DNA from 4 places in the Streptomyces sp. WAC07094 genome. Region 3 is predicted to be linked to each of the others. Evidence: riboswitches for the same ligand, from Rfam matches in the RefSeq annotation. Region 3 holds a riboswitch; each other region holds the start of a gene.
What was found. Region 3 has a riboswitch for cyclic di-AMP ahead of RCR19_RS15145 (NlpC/P60 family protein). Riboswitches for the same ligand answer to the same signal wherever they lie in the genome.

Region 1 (4,854 bases), 190 kb from region 3:
CCGAACGTCAGCCGCATCTCGTACGCGCTCCAGGGCACCCCGGTGCTCGTACGGTCCCCGATGCACACCGGTCTCGACGCGGGCCGCTTCGTCCCGCGGGGGGACGACGCGGACCTGCCGCCCGACCAGCGTGAGGAGGACGCGAGATCGGCGTGCTTCGAGTTCGCGGCGACCGAGGAGACCTGGGTGCTGGGGCGGCCCCGGGTACGGCTGCGGATCGCCTGTCCTGTGGAGCGCGGTCAGGTGGTCGTCCGGCTCTGCGACGTGGCGCCCGACGGGGCGTCGACGCTGGTCACCCGGGGCACCCTCAATCTGTCGGCGCGCCGGGGTCCCGGCCGGGCGGTCCCCTGGATCCCCGGCTCGGCCGAGGACGTGGAGTTCGAACTGAGCGGCATCGGCCACGCCTTCGGTGCCGGCCACCGCATCCGCCTCGCCGTCTCCTCCGCGTACTGGCCCTGGCTGTGGCCGCAGCCCGAGTCGGAGGCCGGCTTCGCGCTGCACCCGACGGGCAGCGCGCTCGAACTTCCCGTTCGTGTACCGGAGTCGGCAGCGGGCATCGCCTTCGAGGAGCCCGAGCAGTCCGCGCCGCTCGGTGTCAGCGCCGCAGCCGTGCTCGACGAACCGCGTCCGGAGCGCCTGTCGGTACGGGACATGGCCAAGGGCGAATGGCTCCTGGTGGTCGACCCGCGCCGCAACGGCACCCAGGTGTATCCGGACGGCCTGGAAGTGACCGAGGACGCGCTGGAGGCGTACACCGTCGAGGACGCGGATCCGTCGACCGCCCGCACCCGCTGCGACTGGTCGATCCGGCTGCACCGCCCGGAGCGGGGATGGGACGCGAGGGTGGAGGCCCACTCCGAGATCACCTGCACCGCCGCCGACTTCGTCACCTCGAACGAGATCGTCTGCAAGGACGGCTACGACGTGGTGTTCCACCGGACATGGCAGAGGCGGATCCCCCGCACGACGGGCTAGACGCCGGCCCACGCCTCCATCCCTTGTGTAATGAAATGCCCGAATTGCGCACTCGGGAGCTTCAATCGAGCGCCCGAGGGCGACCTCGCTTCAGATACGGACATATCACCCGAATCAAGTCATCACACCCTTGGCTGGTCGGGGTGAAATGGGTCGCTTGCCCCCTGTTGCGACCCTTCCGGTCACCCTCGTCAACAAGCCGTTCGCGGCAGGTGAGTTGCACCCGTTTCGGCAATGTGGATCAAACCCCCTATTCCCGATTACCGGGGTCAATTGGGTCAGGAAGTGATTTCCGGGCTTGTTCCTGGCATGTGCGTTCGCATACCTTCCATTCGACCCGAGCGGAACGCCGAATCCTGCCGCCGCTCGAGAAGCCTTCGACCCCATAACGGCAGGAGCGGGGGACCCAAGTAGGTCGCCGAACCGGACACAGCACCGGAACGGCTCGGGGTGAAGCCGTGCCTCGGCAGCGAGGACACGGCCGGGCACCTCCCCGCCCGAACCCGACAGCTCACCTCGCAGGCGACGGAGAGGAATACAACGTGTCCGCTTTCGCCCTGCCCGCACGCCGTCGGGACCGCAACTCCAAGGCCTCCCGCCTCACCCGCACTCTCGCAGTCGCGGGTACCGGAGCAGCCGTTCTCGCCCTCCCCATCCTGGGTGCGACCTGCGCCTCCGCCGCCCCGTCGGCGGCTCCGGCCAAGGTCACCAGCGCTGCGTCCCGCGCCGGTTCCCTGGACAGCTGGATCCGCCAGTCCCTGGCCATCATGGCCGAGCGCGGAATCCCCGGCAGCTACAACGGCATCTACCGCAACGTGATGCGCGAGTCGTCGGGCAACCCCCGCGCCATCAACCTCTGGGACTCCAACGCCCGCAAGGGCATCCCGTCCAAGGGGCTGCTCCAGGTCATCGACCCGACCTTCCGGGCGTACCACGTGCCGGGTACCGCTTTCGACCCCTACGACCCGGTCGCGAACATCACGGCCGCGTGCAACTACGCCGCCCACCGCTACGGCTCGATCGACAACGTCTACAGCGCCTACTGAGATCGGTCTTCGGGGAACAGTCGCTCGAGGACGACGGCGATGCCGTCGTCCTCGTTCGACGTCGTGATCTCGTCGGCGACCGCTTTCAGTTCGGGGTGGGCGTTGGCCATAGCGACGCCGTACGCCGCCCACTCGAACATCGGGATGTCGTTGGGCATGTCACCGAAGGCGACGGTTTCCGAGGGGCTCAGGTCCAGGAAACCTGCGGCCAGCGCGAGCCCCGTCGCCTTGGTCACGCCGCACGGCTGGAGCTCGACGGTGCCCGGCCCGGACATGGTGACCGACGCAAGGGACCCCACCGCTCCCCTGGCCACCGTCGCCAACTCGTCGTCGGACAGGGCGTGATGGCGCAGCAGCACCTTGCTGATGGGCTCGCACCACAGATCGTCGCGGCGCTCGACCCGCACCGCGGGCAGTGTGGGGTGCGGCATCAGATAGCCGGGTTCGATGAGTGTGAGCCCGTCCACTCCGTCCTGGTCGACGGCCGCGTACACCTGCCCCACCTCGGCCTCGATCTTGCCCAGCGCGGTCTCGGCCAACTCCCGGTCCAGGGTGACCGAGAACAGCAGCCGGTCCGCGCCGGCGTCGTACACCTGCGCGCCCTGTCCGCACACCGCGAGCCCCTTGCTGCCGAGGTCGTCGAGCAGCGGCCGCACCCTGGGCGCCGGGCGGCCCGTCACCACGAGATGCCGGGCGCCGGCGGCAGCGGCCCGCGCCAGAGCGGCCCTTGACCGGTCGGAGAGCGTGTCGTCACCACGGAGCAGCGTTCCGTCCAGGTCAGTGGCGATGAGTGAGTACGTGAGGGGTGCGGCCATGATCAGAGAATACGGATGGAAACGCACCCACGGTTCAGCGAGAACCGGACCACGTCCGCCGTCCCGTGCACTCCGCGCCGCGACCGCGGTGCCGCCTCGCACCACCGGCGTCCGGCATCTCCGCCCGTGGCCCGACTCCGGTGCGCCGGACGGCACTTCACCGATGCGGGCCCTTGTGCCGCATGCGGTCCGGGTCCCGGCTGCCGCCCGGATCGGCGGGGACGCAACGGTGTCACGCCCCCGCGCTCCGGTCAGGCGTGCGCCGCCGCCAGATGCTTCGCCAGCCGCGGGGACGCGAACTCCGTCCCGCACACGAAGCGCATCACCGGTCCGTACGAGGCCGCCGCCGGGAGGCCCGTGAAGTACAGGCCGGGGACGGAGGACACGTATCCCGCGCCGAGCCGCGGCGCGCCCCGGCTCACCGCGAGCCGGGTGCGCAGCTCGTGCCCCAGGAAGTCCATCGCGGCGATGTCCACGCGGTAGCCGGTTGCGGCGATGACATGGTCGGCGGTCAGTTCCTCCGTGCTCCCCGCATGGGTCCGGACCGTCAGGGCCGGGCTGCCGTCGGACGCGGAGGCGCCGACGACGCCGGCGACCTCACACACCTCGACCTTGCCGTCGAAGCGGTCCTTCAGCCACCAGGCGCCGAGCGGACCGAGAACGCGGCGGACCAGGTAGTGGCGGGTCTGCTCGGGCAGGAAGCGGTACGGGTGCGGGTAGTACGTCAGCGCCCACAGCGACCAGGCGCGGCCGAAGGGCGATTCGGGTCGCAGCCTGGGCTGGTTCCACGGAGGAGCGCCGAAGGCGACCCTGCCGTGGCCGCGTGAGACCACGCGCACCCGCGCGCCCGCCTCCGCCGCCAGCGCCGCCGTTTCCAGCGCGGACTGCCCAGCCCCGATGACCATCAGCTCCTTGCCGGAGAACCGGGTCAGATCGTGATGCTGGGAACTGTGGGAGAACGGGCCCGTGGGCGTGGCTCCGTCCACCGCGGCCGCCGCCAGCTCCGTCGGCAGATGCGCGAGCCCCGACAGACCCGTCGCCACCACGACCGCCCGGGCGGCGAACGTCTCGCCCGAGTCGAGCTTCAACTCGAAGCCGCCGCCCGGTCGTCGGTCCACGGAGACCACCCGGACCTGCTCGAGTTCGGGCACCAGCTTCTCCTGGAACCACCGCCCGTAGGCGATGAACGTCTCGACGGGGACGATGTCCTCGTCCGTCACCAGCCGGGGGATGCCGGCGGCGTCGCAGTAGTCGACCAGGTTGTGCCCGCGCTGTGGGGCGTCGAGGTTCGAGGCCGCCGGGGTGGACTTGAGGAGCATGCCCTCCGGCATGTGGTCGCGCCAGCTCACCATGGGGTCGCCGAAGACGCGCACCGGGATTCCGCGCGCCCGCAGATGGGCGGCGGTGGACAAGCCGAACGGCCCGGCGCCGATGATTGCTACCGGTTGAATCACGAAGTCCCTCCCCAGGACGCTACGTGCCTACTTCGTGGGAGACGGCCGAGCCGGGCTACCTGCCCGGACTCGTGGTGCTGCCGCGGCGACGGGTCCGCCACAGCTGATACAGGTGCTTCGCGCCCGGCCGCACGAAGCGAGCGAGCATCGTGAGGAACGGCCGCACGTCGTCACGCGCCAGCCAGGCGAGCTCCGTACCGCTCGCACGGGCCGGTGCGTGCGGCGTCGTGTAGCCGCTGCGGCGGTACGCGAGCAGAGCGGGCAGGTCGATGTTCTCCACGATGTAGCGGTGGCCGGCGCGCTGTTCCCCCTCCGGTACGGCGCGGCCGGTCAGGTCCAGGTGCATGGCGCGGACGACGTCCACCCCCGACTCGTTCTCGAAGAGCCGGAACTGCGCGCCCATGCGTGGGTTGAAGTCGAGCAGCTTGTACCGGCCGTCGCGGCGGTCGAAGCGCAGGTCGAGGTCGATGATGCCGGTGAAGCCGATCTGCTTGATGAAACGCGCGGCGAGGTCGGCGAGTTCGGGATTGTCGACGACGTACGCGTTGGCCGTCATGCCCGCGT
Region 2 (4,854 bases), 1.5 Mb from region 3:
GACGTCGATGGACGGCACGAGCATCTCCTTCTTGGATGTGACGCTGAGAGTGCGGGGCACTTGCGACTAGAGCCTATCCGCCCCGGAGCGGCGGCCGGCCGACCGACCGTCCCGTGGACAGGATGACGGTACACATTGTTTCAGCGCGGAACAAAGGGGCGGGGAAAGTCGCGGTGAAATGCACGGGACGGGCAAGCAAAAGCCCCGCTCCGATGCGTACGGGGGGTACACGCACCGGAGCGGGGAGCCCGTGGGGACGGGGGCTGTCCTCATGTGACCGCCGCGAAGGAGGTCACGCGCACGAGGACTCGGTGGACCGGCTGCCCGGCCGCTGTCACTTCAGGTGCAGCTGCTGACCCGGGTAGATGAGGTCGGCGTCCTCGACGACGTCCTTGTTCAGCTGGAAGAGCTTCTGCCAGCCGCCCTGGACGCCGTTCTTCGCGGCGATGGAGCTGAGGGTGTCGCCCTTGACGACCTTGTACTCGCCGTCGCCCTTCTCGACCTTCTGGCCGGCCGGGGTGGTGACGGTCTTCTTCGCGGCCGGACGCTCGGTCGAACGGGAGGCCGACTTCGGGGCCGTGCGGTCGGTGCCGCTCTTCGCGCTGCCGGAGGAGGCTGCGGCCGCACCGTTGTACGGAGTACCGGACAGGCCCTTGCCGCAGACCGGCCAGGCGCCCTTGCCCTGACCCGCGAGGACCTTCTCGGCTGTCGCGATCTGCTGCGACTTGCTCGCCAGGTCGGCACGCGAGGCGTAGGCGGTGCCGCCGTACGCGGCCCAGGTCGAGTTCGTGAACTGCAGACCGCCGTAGAAGCCGTTGCCGGTGTTGATGGACCAGTTGCCACCGGATTCGCACTGGGCGACGGCGTCCCACTCGGAGGCGGTGGCAGCGGAGGCGTTGCCGGCCGCGAGCAGCGGGGCCGCGACGGCGGCACCGGCAACACCGGCGAGCGAGATGACGCGGACGGCCTTGGACGGACGGCGGTGCTTGCCCTTGCCGGAACACAGCATGGTTCGATCCCCTCACCGACGCCTGCGAGGTGAGCTGTCGGGTTCGGGCCGGTTGAGTTGCCCGGCCGTGCGCAACTGGGCGCACGGCTCCACCCCAAGCCGGCCCGGTCGATGTCCGGGCGCGGCACTTACCTTGGGTCCCCCGCTCCTGCCTACGGCGCTTGACGCGACGACTGTTCCGCACGGCCGCTGGCAGGATTCGGCGTTGCGACCGTGGGGGCCCGCTGTGGCGAGCGGTCATGACCGTAAGCAGTCGATCCGCGGAATTTCAAAGACGATCAGGGCCTTTGAGACCCATCTCTCACTCTCGCCAAATCGGACATTAAGCCCGAAGTGGGATGTGAAGTACCGCCGGTCGACGGGCAGTTCAGTGCTTCCCGGCGGTCGGGTCCACGTCGAGCGCAAGGCTCTGACCGGGGAGGATGAGGTCCGGATCGGCGCCGACCGTCTGCTCGTTGGCCTTGTAGAGCGCCCGCCACCCGCCGGAGAGGTCAAGGGAGTCGGCGATGTCCGACAGATTGTCCCCGGGGCGGACGGTGTACGAGCCGTCGACACCGTCGCGTGCGACCCGGGAGTCCCGCGAGGCATGCCGGCCCGCCGAGTCGCCCGCACGGCTGCCGGAGTCGCCCTCGTCGGCGCTGCCACCGCGGTGACGTCCGACGCCGGACGCCTCACCCGCATCGTCACCCGAAGAAGCGCCACTCCGCCCGGACTTGTCCGACTCATCACCCTTCGCACCGGTGGATGAGTCGTCGTCGCCCCGGAAGGTGCCGGCGCCCGGACGGTCACCGTCGCTGTCATGGGACGTACCGGAAGAGGGGGACGAAGAGGAGGAGTCGGACGACTCCGACGAAGACGAAGAGGAGGACGGGTTCGTCGAAGCGGATGTTCCGGATGAGTCGGACAAGCCGGAGTCGAGCCCGAAGTCGGAGGAGCCTCCGTCCGACGAGTCGCCCGCCACGCCCGTGTCGACGTCCGCGGAGCCGGAGTCCTCGTTCAGTCCCGCGACCAGCGCGCAGGCGGACCAGACGGAGGAGCCCTGGTCGGCGAGAATCCTCTCGGCGACGGCGATCTGCTGCGAACGGCTCGCCCGGTCGGGGCTCGAGGCGTAGGCGAGACCGCCGTGCCGCTCCCAGTCCCGCTGCGTCAACTGCAGCCCGCCGTAGCGGCCGTTCCCGGTGTCGGCGCTCCAGGAGCCGCCGCTCTCGCACTGCGCGACCCGGTCCCAGGTGGTGCCGTCGGCCGCGCTCGCGCCGCCGGCGCCCAGAAGCGGAATCGCGATCGCCGAGCCGGTCACCCCTGCTGCGACGAGGAGGGCCGGAGCCTGGCGGGGGCGACGGTGACGACCGTTCCCGGAGAGCATGCGGTTGCCTTTCACACGACAGCAGTGAACCCCGCGGCGGCTGTGGCGTGCCGCCCCGTTGCTGCGTGAACGTATCGGCACTCGGCCGCTTGTCACAAGTTAATGCAGCGCAGATCACGTGAAGATCACAGTGGTGAGGGACCGTCACCCTCCTGTGACCGGCCGAGCGTTCACCGTGTCATTCGGTGGAGTCGGCGGTACGGAAATGATCTTTTTCCGGAATCGGTGTGAACTCCACGGGAAGCGTGCGCAATCCGCGCATAATGAGCCCGCCGCGCCAGCGCAGATCGGCGGAATCCACCGCAAGTCGCAGGTCCGGCAGGCGGGTCAGGAGGGTGGCGAGCGCCGTCTGCCCCTCGATGCGGGCGAGCGGAGCGCCCAGGCAGTAGTGGATGCCGTGTCCGTATCCGAGGTGCTGATTGTCACGACGGGCGAGGTCGAGCACATCGGGGTCCGCGAACCGCTCCGGATCCCGGTCGGCCGCCGCGAGCACGACGAGCACCGGGTCCCCGGGGGCGATGTCCTGCCCGCCCCCGATGGCGACCGGCTGTGTGGCGAAGCGCCAGGTGGCGAGCTCCACCGGGCCGTCGTAGCGAAGGAGTTCCTCCACGCCGGTCTCGAGCAGCGACCGCTCGCCGCGGGCGAGGGAGCCCTGGAGCCGGGCTCGCTGCTCCGGGTGGCCGAGGAGGGCGTAGGTGCCGTTGCCGATGAGGTTGACCGTGGTCTCGAACCCGGCGAAGAGCAGGATGAAGGCCATGGCGGCGGCCTCGTTCTCGGTGAGGTGCTCGCCGTGGTCCGAGGCGCGGATGAGCCCGGAGATCAGGTCCTCGCCGGGGCCGGGCGCCTCGGGCAGGGCCTCCCGCTTGCGGTGGATGAGGTCGGCGAGGTAGCCGCGCATCTTCTTGACGGACCGGGCGACTCCGCCCCTCGGCCCCCCGCCGTGCCGGATCATCATCCCCGCCCAGTCCCGGAAGTCGTCCTGGTCCTCGCGGGGCACGCCGAGCATGTCGCAGATGGCGTAGATGGGGAGCGGGAAGGCGAACTCGTGGATGAGGTCGGCGGAGCCGCGGCCCGCGAACCCGTCGATGAGCCGGTCGGTCAACTCCTGCACCCTCGGCGCGAACTCGGCGACGCGCCGGGGTGTGAAGGCCTTGGAGACGAGCCGGCGCAGCCGCGTGTGGTCCGGCGGATCGATGTTGAGCAGATGAGTCATCAGCTCGGCCTTGCGCTCGCCGGGGATGCCGGTCCTGCCCCTGGCGTGTGCCGGTTCGTCGTGATGCGCCGGGTTCTTGCTGAGCCGCTGGTCGGCCAGGGCCTGCTTGGCGTCGGCGTAACGGGTGACAAGCCAGGCCTCGACACCGCTGGGCAGCCTGGTCCGGTGCACGGGGGCATGCTCGCGGAGCCAGGCGTAGGCGGGATACGGGTCGGCGGCGAACTCCCAGGTGAAGAGCTCAGGGGTGGGGTTCGTGCGCGCGGGGCGGGGCTCGTCGGTCACCCGTCGACGGTATCCGGCCGCCCGCAGCGGGCCGCACCTCAGCCGCCGCTCTCCGCCTCCCGGATCGCGTCCCGGTAGGTACGGGCGGCCGCCCGCAGCGCCGCCTCGGGGTCCACACCCTCGGCCTCGGCGCGCGCGGCCATCGCCAGCAGTTCGTATCCGACGCCCTCCCCGTGCGGCAGCGGGACGTCGAGACCGGCCGTGCGGGCGCGGGACGACAGCTTGGCCGCGAGCGCCAGGCCCGGCTGGCCGAGGGGGACGCCCTCCGTCACCGAAGTGCGCTGCTTCTCGAGGGCCTTGGTGCGCAGCCAGTGCTCCTTGACCTCTTCCGGCGTCGTGGCGGTCTCGTCGCCGAACACATGCGGGTGGCGGTGGATCAGCTTGGCCACGATGCCGCCCGCCACGTCGTCGATGGAGAACGGGGCGTCCGGGTCCTCCTGCGCGATGCGCGAGTGGAAGACGACCTGGAGCAGGACGTCTCCCAGTTCCTCGCGCAGTTCGTCCCGGTCGCCCGCCTCGATCGCCTCGACCAGCTCGTACGCCTCCTCGATGCCGTACTTGGCCAGACCCCGGTGGGTCTGCCGGGAGGACCAGGGGCACTCGGCGCGGATGCGGTCCATGACCTGGACGAGGTCGAGCAGCCGGGCCCCGGGCAGGTCGTACGACGCGGGCAGCAGCTCGAGCTCCGGCATCCGCACCCGCCCCGAGCCCGCCAGCCGGGCCAGGCCGTCGGTGAGCCGGGGCTCTCCCTCGCCGGTCGCGACGACGACGACCGTACGGCCGCCGGCGCAGGCCTCGATCAGCTCCTGTGCGGACGGGGCGGCCTCGTCGACCACGATGCCCGCCTCACGCAGATAGGGCAGCTGGGGGTGCGCGCCGTCCGCGCAGCTGACCCGGTCGGCGTCCCGCAGCACCTGCCAGGCGGGCCAGGACAGCAGACCCGGTGCGACCCGGTGGCTGGTGGTGAGCAGGACGATACGGCCGACG
Region 3 (4,854 bases):
GAGCAGCGCCTGGGGGTCGATGACGGGGCGGGGAGCGCCGTCGCGGTAGTAGGAGTCACGATCCGCGGGCACGTCGAAGCGCCCGCCGAACAGATCGTCCGGAACCGGCTCCGGAGCGTGGTCGTCCTCGGGCGGCGGGGGCTCCTCCTCAGGGGCCGGTGTGGCCTTGAGGTCCGCCAGGAAGCTGTCGTCAAAGAGGCTGCTCATCGCTCTCCGAGTCTAGGCCGCCCCACCGACAGTCGGCCGCCGCCCCGAGAACTCCGCCGCCGGGAGCGGGCCGGACGCCCACGGTCTTCCGGTGCCGACCGCACTCGCACCGCCACCTTCCGGGACCGTTCGATCGCTGACGGAAACCGATCGCGGGACGGTGCACCGTCCCGCGATCCGGTACCGCCTCCCGACGGAACCAGGCGGAGTCCGTCACTCCGCACGACTTCACGGGAAAACGCCCAACCCGTCGCAGATCCCGCCGCATTCCCCCAGGGCGGCCCGGCACATGGTCAAGGTCACGAAAATGTATCGGGCATATCGCACATCAACCTTCACACGGGCCACACGAGTTGGCTAGCGTTCCGAGCGGGTCGCACGACCCCCACCGGCGAAGGTCGCCGGGCCGTGCGGCCTCCGCCGAGTCCGGTACGCCCCCGCGGCAGCCGGAGCCGGGGACCCACCCGACCTTGGGGTGAATCGGCCAACGGCCCTGCGGGGCCAGGGCCGTAGGGCATGCCTTCCGGAACCACCCGCCCGAACCCGACAGCTAACTCGGTAGGCGGAGTACGGAAGGAGACGCCTCCCATGGCGCCGCATCGCAAGGCGCGCCCCTCGGGCACGCGCATCGCAGGCATACGGACCCCCGTTCTCGCGACGGCCGCCCTCACCTCCGTGGCCCTGCTGTCCCAGACCGCCAACGCCGCCCCCTCCCCCGACCGCAAGCCGAGCGTCGAGGAGGTCGAGAAGAAGGTCGACGACCTCTACCGCCAGGCGGAGTCGGCCACCGACAAGTACAACGCGGCCAAGGAGAAGTCGACCGAGCAGCGCAAGCGCGTCGACACGCTCCTCGACGACGTGGCCCAGCGCACCCAGAAGCTCAATGAGGCACGTGAGCAGCTGGGGTCGTTCGCCGCCGCGCAGTACCGCACCGGGGCGGCGGCCCCCGACACGGCCACCTTCATGCTGGCCGACAGCCCTCAGGACTACTTCGACCAGACCCAGCTGATGAACCGGCTCACCGGTCGCCAGAAGGAGACGGTCGACGACTACTTCACCGACCGGTCCGCGACGATGAAGAAGCGGCAGGAGGCCACCGAGAGCCTTCAGACGCTCACCGAGTCGCAGGAAGCGCTGAAGTCGAGCAAGACGGAGATCCAGAAGAAGCTCGGCACCGCGCGGGAGCTGCTCTCCAGACTCACCGCGGAGGAGAAGGCACGCCTCGCCGCGATCGAGAAGAAGAAGCAGGAGGAGGCGCGGCGCCAGGCGGAGGAGCTGGCCCGGCAGCAGGAGGCGGCCCGGCAGAAGCAGGCCGCGCAGGAGTCGTCCTCCTCCACCACCACGGGCGGCTCGTCCGGCTCCTCCACCACGGTCCCCTCGAACGGGACGAAGGCGGAGAAGGCCCTCGCGTACGCCCGGGCCCAGGTGGGCAAGCCGTACGTGTGGGGCGCGACCGGCCCCGATTCGTACGACTGCTCCGGACTGACCCAGGCCGCCTGGAAGGCCGCAGGGGTGTCGCTCCCGCGCACCACGTACGACCAGGTCGACGCCGGCACGACGGTGCCGCTCGCCGACGCCCAGCCGGGTGACCTGATCTTCTTCTACGACGACATCAGCCACGTCGGCATCTACATCGGCGACGGCATGATGATCCATGCGCCGAAGCCGGGCGCCTACGTCCGCGAGGAGTCCATCTACTACGACGGCGCCTCCATCATCCACAGCGTGGTGCGCCCCGCCTGAGACCGGGCCTCCCGCTCGTCGTGCGGTACGCGCGCGTGGGGTTGTTTTCGGCATCCCCGCGCGCGTGCCCCGTACGCAACGCGGGTGCGCATCCCTAGCATCGGGCGCATGTCAGGCACCTCCGCGCTCCGCACCTGGTGGTCGCAGCGTCCACCCGCCACCGGGGCCGCCGTGATGGCGACCGGCATCCTGTCGGTCGGACTGCTCCTGGCCGGCCACCGGGTCCTCTCCCGTATCGCTCTGGCCCTGGCGGCCGCCGCCTGGCTGGGACTGGTCGCCGACGCCGCCGTACGGGCGCCGGGGTGGCGCGGGCGCGGGGCGGACGCGGCGCTCCCCCCGGCCGCCCTCACCCCGGTCGCGGCGACCGCCGCGCTGGGCACGGCGACGGCCGTGCAGGGCGGGCAGTCGCTCGCGAAGGCCCTGCTCGCCCTGTCCGTCCTGCTGTGGGCGGTCCTGCTCCTGGTGGTCGCACGCCGCTGGAAGCGCCGAATGGCCGGGACGGTCTTCCTCGGCTGCGTGGCGACGGAGGGGATCGCGCTGCTCGGTGCGGTGCTGGCGGTGTCCGCCGGTGCGGCGTGGCTCGCACACACGGCACTCGTGTTCTTCTGGCTCGGGCTGGTGTTCTACGTGGTCGGACTGCGGTGCTTCGACCTGCGCCAGGTGACGAGGGGGGCGGGGGACCACTGGATCCTGGGCGGCGGACTCGCCATCGCCGCGGTGGCCGGGGCGCGGCTCGTTCTCGCCTCCCACCGGATGTACCTCTGGAACAACGACGACCGTGCCGCCCTGCGGGGCGTGACCATCGCGCTGCTCGTCCTCGCCCTTGTGTGCTACTGCCTGCTGGCGGTGGCCGAGGTGCTCCGCCCCCGGCTCGGCTACGACGTACGGCGCTGGGCGACCGTCTTCCCGATGGGCATGACGGCGGTGGCGTCGCTGTCCGTCGCCACCGCGCTCGGGGTGCCGTGGCTGCGCGATCTGGGCCGGGTGCTGCTGTGGATCGCGGTGGCCGCCTGGTGCGTGGTCCTCGCCGGCGCCGTCCTGTCGGCGTCGGGCGGCCTCAGGTCCAGAGCACCGCGATGAAGATGTTCGCGACGGTCAGTGCGCCGACGAGGGCGAAGAGCGGCTTCTCGACCCTCTCCTCGTCCCGCTTCACATAGACCAGGCCGAGGATCACGATCAGCAGGGCCAGCTTCACACCGATCTTGATCGTGTCGACGGAGTGGTGGTCCGCCTCGTTGAGCCCGACCAGCACGACACCGGTGACCAGCATGGTCAGCGCGCCGTGCAGCATCCCGGGCACAAAACGGGCCGTGCCCCGGCCCATCGCCTTCATCTGGGTGAGGAAGCCGCCGAGGAGCGCGGCGATACCGATGATGTGCAGGCCGACGAAGAGATGGATGAGTACGTCCATGGGTCCGGAGCCTAACCAGGGGTGCCCGGCCTCCCGGTCACCGACCCCGCGTCGAGGACGACGCACGTGCCCGCGCGGCCACCGCGTATATGCGCTCTATAGCACTCCGCCGCCCGCCCGCGTCCCGAAACCACCGCATCGGTCATCGCACAGCGTGAAGTCGGCGCTCCCGGAACGGGATCACGGCCACATACGGTCACCGGTAGTCCGGTCGCGACAGTTCCGCACATTGCATCACGGAGCGGTCACGGTGAGGTTTAGCGTCCTGCACCAGGTGGCCGGCTCCCCACCACCGCCCGGGCCAGGGGCGGCCGTCGGACACCACCGCCGAGAAGGTCCGGCGGCGGCGCGCTCCCCCTGTGCGGGCCGCCGCCGGACGCGCGACACCGCCCGGGACGACCGGCGGTCGTACGAAAGGACGGGACGGCCAGGTGGCAGCGCACCGCAAGCCCAGACAGCGTTCGATCGGCGGCAACACGGTCCGCACCGCCGCCACGATCGCCCTCGCGGGAGCGGCTACCGCGACCGGTCTCGAGGGCACGGGGCACGCCGAACCGCAACTCTCCCCCGCCCAGGTCAAGGCCGAAGTCGACAAGCTGTACGAGCAGGCGGAGGTCGCCACCGAGAAGTACAACGGGGCGAAGGAGGAGGCGGCCGAGGCCCAGACCCGGCTCAACTCCCTGCGCGACGAGGCGGCCCGCCGTACGGACCGGCTCAACACGGCGCGCGAGGCACTCGGTTCGGCCGCGGCGGCGCAGTACCGCGGCGGCGGCATCGACCCCTCGGTGCAGCTCCTGCTCTCCTCGGACCCCGGCCGGTACCTCGACGACGCCGCTTTCGCCGAGCGGGCCGACGACCGGCAGGCCGCGGCCGTGAGCCGTGTGCGGGGGCAGCTGCATGAGATCGAGCGGCTGCGCGGCGCGGCCCGGGTGGAGCTGGCCTCCCTGAAGTCACGGCAGGCGGAGCTGCGCCGGCAGAAGCAGACGATCACCGACAGGCTGGGCGAGGCGCGCCGGCTGCTGTCCCGTCTGACAGCCGGCCAGCGGGCACAGCTCGCGGGGGACGGGAGCACCGGACGGGCGTCGCGCTCCGCACTACGGGGTCTGGCACCGATGTCGGCCGCCGCCGCGGCCGCCCAGGCCCCCAACACACGGGCGGCGGCCGCGCTGTCGTACGCGTACGGCAAGCTGGGCAGCCCCTATGTCTGGGGTGCGACCGGCCCCAACGCCTTCGACTGCTCGGGCCTGGTGCAGGCCGCCTACCGCTCGGCGGGCGTCTCGCTGCCGCGGACCACCTACGCCCAGATCGGGGCGGGACACCGAGTCTCGCGCTCCGAACTGCTCCCCGGCGACCTGGTGTTCTTCTACTCCGGCGTCAGCCACGTGGGGATCTACGTGGGCAACGGTCAGATGATCCACGCGCCCAACCCCTCGGCGCCGGTACGGCTGGCGCCGATCGACCAGATGCCGTTCGCGGGGGCCACCCGGGTGGTG
Region 4 (4,854 bases), 3.7 Mb from region 3:
CTCACCTTCGACTGGTGCCAGCCGACGAGAGACGCGGCCTCACCACTCGTGAGCCCCGCCCCGGTCCGCAGGGCACGTAATTCGGTACCGAGTTTGCGACGACGCACCGCTGGTCCGTACTGCACGGCCGACTCCCTCCGCATGGCGCGCGGTTTTCACGGCGACGGTAGAGGATGCGCCCGACACTCACCCAAATACGGTCGGTCGTCGGAGAGTTCACCGCTTCGGGCGACAGATATATGCATATCTCGAGGGATCGCACCCGATGGGGCCCTGGTGATGGCAGTGTGGCGCGCAGCACCAAGTCCGGGACCGTTACTGAACCAACCGCTCCGTGTCGGACTCCGGTCCCGAGGGAAAGGGACGACGTCGCCATGGCAGACCATCAGGAAGCATCCGTCACTCTGCCGAGCGATCCCGCCTCGGTCTCCGCCGCCCGACAATATGTTTCGAACGTCCTCGCCGAATGGGGACTGCCGAGCGACACGGAAGTCGCCGACACCGTACGCCTCATCGTCTCCGAACTCGCCACCAACGCGGTGCAGCACACCCTCGGTCAGTCCCCCACGTTCACGGTCGACATCGTGCTCGACCGGGACGAATTGCTGCGCATCGGGGTCACCGACAGCCATCCGCGCTTCCCCAAGCGACTGCCCGCGGCCGTGCAGCAGGACAACGGCCGCGGCATGGTGATCATCCGCTGGCTGACCGCGGAGCACGGCGGCAGACTGACCGTGCGGCCCACCCGCGAGGGAGGCAAGACGGTGGCGATCGAACTGCCGTGGGCCGCACCGGTGCAGTCGGTCACGGCCGTCGGCCAGCAGGAACCTTGAAGCGGTGGTGGGCCGTGCCCGGACCGGACCGCAGGGCCCGACGCGGCACCTCCTCAGACATGCCGGGCAGCGCGGCCGAAGGCGCCGCGCAACAGCGCCCGGAAGGCGTCGGCCGCGGGTGCCGCCTCGTCGGTGCGGTAGACGACCGAGATCGTACGGCGCAGGGTGCCCGGTTCCAGGTGACGCGACCCCACCGGTGTCGCCGCGGTCCTGGCCACCATCTCCGGCACCACCGCCACCCCGAGTCCCGCACTGACCAGGGCGCACACCACGGCGTATCCGGGTGTCTCCACCACCACCGACGGCGTGGCTCCGGCAGCGGCGAGGGCGGCCTCCACGCCCTGCCTGGCCGGGTGCCGGGGCGCCATGCTGATCAGCGGCTGCCCGGCGAGCTCGGCGGGCGGCAGCCGTGAGGCGTCCGCGGTGAGTGCGTGGCCGGGGCTCGTGACCAGCACCAGCTCTTCCACCAGTACCGGTTCCAGGGACACCGAGGCCGGCAGCGGCACGGGTTCGGCGGGCTCGTAGGTGTGCGTGAGTGCCAGATCGATGTCGCCCGCCGCGACGGCGTGCACCCCGGTCGGCGGGTCGTAGTCCGCGACCGCCAGTTCGACGTCCGGATAGGCCCGGCGGAAGGCGCTCAGCGCCGGCGGCAGCAGATGGATTCCCGCGGTGGGGAAGGTGCCGAGCCGTAGCATGCCACCCGCGAGGCCCGCCAGGCGTGCCAGTTCGTGCCGCGCCCGCTCCAGTTCGTCCAGTACACGTCGGGCCCGCACCACCAGCACCTCGCCCGCGCCGGTCAGCCGCGTGCCGCGGGCGTGGCGTACCAGCAGCGCCGTTCCCGCGTCGCGTTCCAGTTTGGTCAGCTGCTGGGAGAGCGCGGGCGCGGTGTAGCCGAGCCGCTCGGCGGCCCGGGTGATCGAACCGGCCTCGGCCACCGCCACCAGCGCCGCGAGCCGGGTCGGGTCGTACACGTGCGCCCCTTGGGTTCCATGGATCGACGAGACCAAAGAAATGCTTAAGGCAGACCCAGGATATTCCATATACCTGCTGAAGGCTCACTCCCGGCAGGGTGGTGCGCATGGACACACAGCTCGTCGCCTTCACCGGGGTCGCCGCAGCCATGGTCACCATGCCGGGTGCCGACTTCACCGTCGTCGTGCGCAACGCCTTGATCTCCCGGCGGGCCGGGGTCGCGTGCGCCCTGGGGATCGCGGCCGGGTTGCTCATCCACACCACGCTTGCGGTCGCCGGGGTCGCGACGGTGCTGGTGGCCGTGCCCGGGCTGTTCCGCACCCTCCAACTGCTCGGCGGGGCCTACGTCCTGTATCTGGGTGTGCGGGCGCTGGGTGCGGCGAGGCGCCCGCGTCGCGCCGCCGCGCCGCAGCAGTCGGAACAGGAGGCATCTTCGGGGCGGCCCCTGTGGCAGGGGTTCGTGACCAACGCCCTCAACCCGAAGGCCTCCCTCACGTTCTTGAGCCTGCTGCCGCAGTTCGTGCCCGCGGGCAGCCCCGCGCTTCCCCGGACCCTGGAGCTCGCGCTGATCGTCCTTGTGCTCGCCCTGGTGTGGTTCCCGGTCGTGGCGCTGCTGGTCGACAGGCTCGGCAGGTGGCTGCGCAGCCCTCGCACGGCACGAGCGCTGGAGGCGGTCACCGGGAGTGCTCTGACCGCTCTGGGCCTGCTGCTCGTTCTGGAGCCGTTGCTGATCTGACGACGGCCCGCTGGACCAGCCGGGGCAGGATCCGCCACAGCCCGGCGCAGACCGCGAAGGTGCCCGCGGCGGCCGCGACACCGGCGGCGCGGCCGAGGGACACATCCACCACCAGCAGCACCGACCCGGTGAACGCGAGCGTGAGGACCACCAGTCCCGCTGCGGCCAGACGGGACGAGATCCGCACGATGGCCTGCTTGGCGTGCTGCTGGAACAGCGTGCGGTGCAGCGCGGCGGGTGCCATGAACAGCGCCGCGGCCAGCATGGAGAGCAGGAGGGTGCAGACGTATGTGGTGCGCTGGGCGGTGTCGAGGGACGGGAAGCGCTGGGTGAAGGCCAGGGTGAGCAGGAAGGCGAAGAGGATCTGCACGCCCGTCTGGATGACGCGCAGTTCCTGCAGCAGCTCGGCGAAGTTCCGATCGGCGCGCTCCAGCGGCGTCTCGTTCCGTTCGTCGTGAGGGGATCGGTCGGCCATGGTCAACGAGTAACCGCTCCGGACCGCCTCACGCGCGGGTGGGGTGGCGGCGTGTCGCGCCGCCACCCCACCGGACGGGTCAGCCGACCCGGCCGTACCAGACGCGCTTCGTCCAGAGCTTCTGGAGCCTCACGACGTCACCGGTCTTCGGTGAATGCCAGATCCTTCCCTTCCCGGCGTAGATGCCGACGTGGTAGACGTTCCGACCCGAGTGGAAGAACACCAGGTCTCCGGCCCTGCGCCGGGAGGCGGAGATGTGGTGCGTCCTGTTGTACTGTGCCGCGGCCGTGCGGGGCAGCTTCTTGCCCGCCTTCTTGAACGCGTACAGCGTGAGCCCCGAGCAGTCGAAGCGACGTGGCCCGGTGGCGCCGTACTGGTACGGGGCGCCCCTCTTCGCCGCCGCGACCTGGAGAGCCTTCGTCGCCAGGGAAGCGGCGGCCGCGTCGGCGCTGAGACCGGGGACGGTGATGCTGCCGCCGACGGCGGCGAGGGTGAGGGCCGAGGCGGTGCCGGCCCGGGTCAACAGCGACGGGACACGATTGAGCGCAGTCATGCGCAACCCTTCGTCAGCCGCCTGTGAAGGATGACCTGTCGGATTCGGGCTGGCGAAGTAGCCCGGCCGCTCACGCGGCTTCACCCCAAGGACCGTCCGGATCTCTCTCGGACGGCCCGCCTTGCCGGGTCCTCCACTCCTGCCGATCCACTCCTGTCGACCGGTCGTCCGGGCGGCGGCAGGACTCGGCGTCCGCCCGGACCGCCCCGCCGCGGGTGGCGGGGGCTTGTCGTCAGGAAGGGATCTTCACGTACAGGCGTCGGAAAATCACAACGAAATCGGGGGTTTGTGGGTTTACTCACCACTCACTCGTTCGGCTGGACAGCCGCGTGACCGGGGGCCGTTGGGGGGATGCGTGAGGCCCCGACCTGCACCGGAGCGTCTCATGCCGCCCTGAGGCCACGCGCGTTGTCCATCTTCACGGGCTCTCCGAAGGAGGCGCTCCTACTCCAACCAGGGGTACACCATTTGGTTCGTTTGAACCGCGCGTGGACGGTCGGTGTCCCCCAGAGCACCGCGCGGCGGCCCCCATCGCCGCAACTCACCCTTGACCGCGCGACGGTCACGCTCCGTCAGTCCGCGCCGGGCGGCACCGCGATGCGGGCGGCGCGGCGTTCACCGTCCAGAACCCGCAGCGCCCGGGTGAGAGTGGGGCCGTGCAACTCGTTCTCCCCTCTCTGGTGCATGAGTGCGAGTGCCTCCCGCAGTGCCGACGCCTTGCTCACCAGGGCCTGGGCGGCCCGCAGTCCGCGGTAGGTGTCACCGGAGTGCACCGGGTTGATGCGGCCGAGGAGATCGACCACATCGAGGTAACGGTCGATCAACTCGGCCTCGGCACGGGTGAGTGCGGGCAACGGGGGAAGTTCGGGGGGCAGCATCGGCCGCTCACCTCGCGCCGGGCGCGGTGCGGGACGCCTTGCGGCTCGCGATGATGCCGTCGATCAGTCCGTACTCCACGGCCGCCGGCGCGTCGAAGATCTTGTCCCGCTCGATGTCCGCCGCGATGCGCTCGGGGCTTCGGCCGGTGTGCCGTACGAGCATGTCCTCCAGTTGATTGCGGGTACGCGTCAACTCTGCGGCCTGGATGGCCAGATCGGTGGCCTGCCCCTGGACAGGCTCGGGCAGGGACGGCTGGTGGATCAGGATCCGCGCGCCCGGCAGTGCGAACCGCTTGCCGGGCGTGCCTCCCGCGAGCAGTACCGCCGCCGCGGACGCGGCCTGGCCGAGGCAGACGGTCTCCACGTCACAACTGACGTACTGCATCGTGTCGTAGACGGCGGTCATC

Region 1: it holds a riboswitch for cyclic di-AMP, as region 3 does, so the genes downstream of both, RCR19_RS16055 (transglycosylase SLT domain-containing protein) here and RCR19_RS15145 (NlpC/P60 family protein) in region 3, are expected to answer to the same signal.
Region 2: it holds a riboswitch for cyclic di-AMP, as region 3 does, so the genes downstream of both, RCR19_RS21840 (transglycosylase family protein) here and RCR19_RS15145 (NlpC/P60 family protein) in region 3, are expected to answer to the same signal.
Region 4: it holds a riboswitch for cyclic di-AMP, as region 3 does, so the genes downstream of both, RCR19_RS31765 (C40 family peptidase) here and RCR19_RS15145 (NlpC/P60 family protein) in region 3, are expected to answer to the same signal.

Annotation. Positions count from the first base shown of each region.
Region 1 is NZ_JAVMJZ010000001.1:3,649,307-3,654,160, forward strand. Features, by position in the region: gene RCR19_RS16050 (CocE/NonD family hydrolase) at 1-975, shown strand, start outside; cyclic di-AMP (ydaO/yuaA leader) riboswitch at 1,313-1,513, shown strand; gene RCR19_RS16055 (transglycosylase SLT domain-containing protein) at 1,533-2,021, shown strand; gene RCR19_RS16060 (HAD family hydrolase) at 2,015-2,836, opposite strand; gene RCR19_RS16065 (FAD-dependent oxidoreductase) at 3,088-4,290, opposite strand; gene RCR19_RS16070 (ATP-grasp domain-containing protein) at 4,346-4,854, opposite strand, start outside.
Region 2 is NZ_JAVMJZ010000001.1:4,923,756-4,928,609, reverse strand. Features, by position in the region: gene eno (phosphopyruvate hydratase) at 1-24, opposite strand, end outside; gene RCR19_RS21840 (transglycosylase family protein) at 335-1,009, opposite strand; cyclic di-AMP (ydaO/yuaA leader) riboswitch at 1,014-1,179, opposite strand; gene RCR19_RS21835 (transglycosylase family protein) at 1,377-2,372, opposite strand; gene RCR19_RS21830 (cytochrome P450) at 2,551-3,867, opposite strand; gene RCR19_RS21825 (nucleoside triphosphate pyrophosphohydrolase) at 3,906-4,854, opposite strand, start outside.
Region 3 is NZ_JAVMJZ010000001.1:3,461,448-3,466,301, forward strand. Features, by position in the region: gene pcrA (DNA helicase PcrA) at 1-207, opposite strand, end outside; cyclic di-AMP (ydaO/yuaA leader) riboswitch at 616-787, shown strand; gene RCR19_RS15145 (NlpC/P60 family protein) at 796-1,950, shown strand; gene RCR19_RS15150 (tellurite resistance/C4-dicarboxylate transporter family protein) at 2,059-3,030, shown strand; gene RCR19_RS15155 (hypothetical protein) at 3,008-3,361, opposite strand; gene RCR19_RS15160 (NlpC/P60 family protein) at 3,793-4,854, shown strand, end outside.
Region 4 is NZ_JAVMJZ010000001.1:7,129,080-7,133,933, forward strand. Features, by position in the region: gene RCR19_RS31740 (helix-turn-helix transcriptional regulator) at 1-125, opposite strand, end outside; gene RCR19_RS31745 (ATP-binding protein) at 375-833, shown strand; gene RCR19_RS31750 (LysR family transcriptional regulator) at 887-1,804, opposite strand; gene RCR19_RS31755 (LysE family translocator) at 1,912-2,541, shown strand; gene RCR19_RS31760 (DUF6328 family protein) at 2,480-3,016, opposite strand; gene RCR19_RS31765 (C40 family peptidase) at 3,096-3,569, opposite strand; cyclic di-AMP (ydaO/yuaA leader) riboswitch at 3,573-3,770, opposite strand; gene RCR19_RS31770 (hypothetical protein) at 4,142-4,447, opposite strand; gene RCR19_RS31775 (ATP-dependent Clp protease proteolytic subunit) at 4,455-4,854, opposite strand, start outside.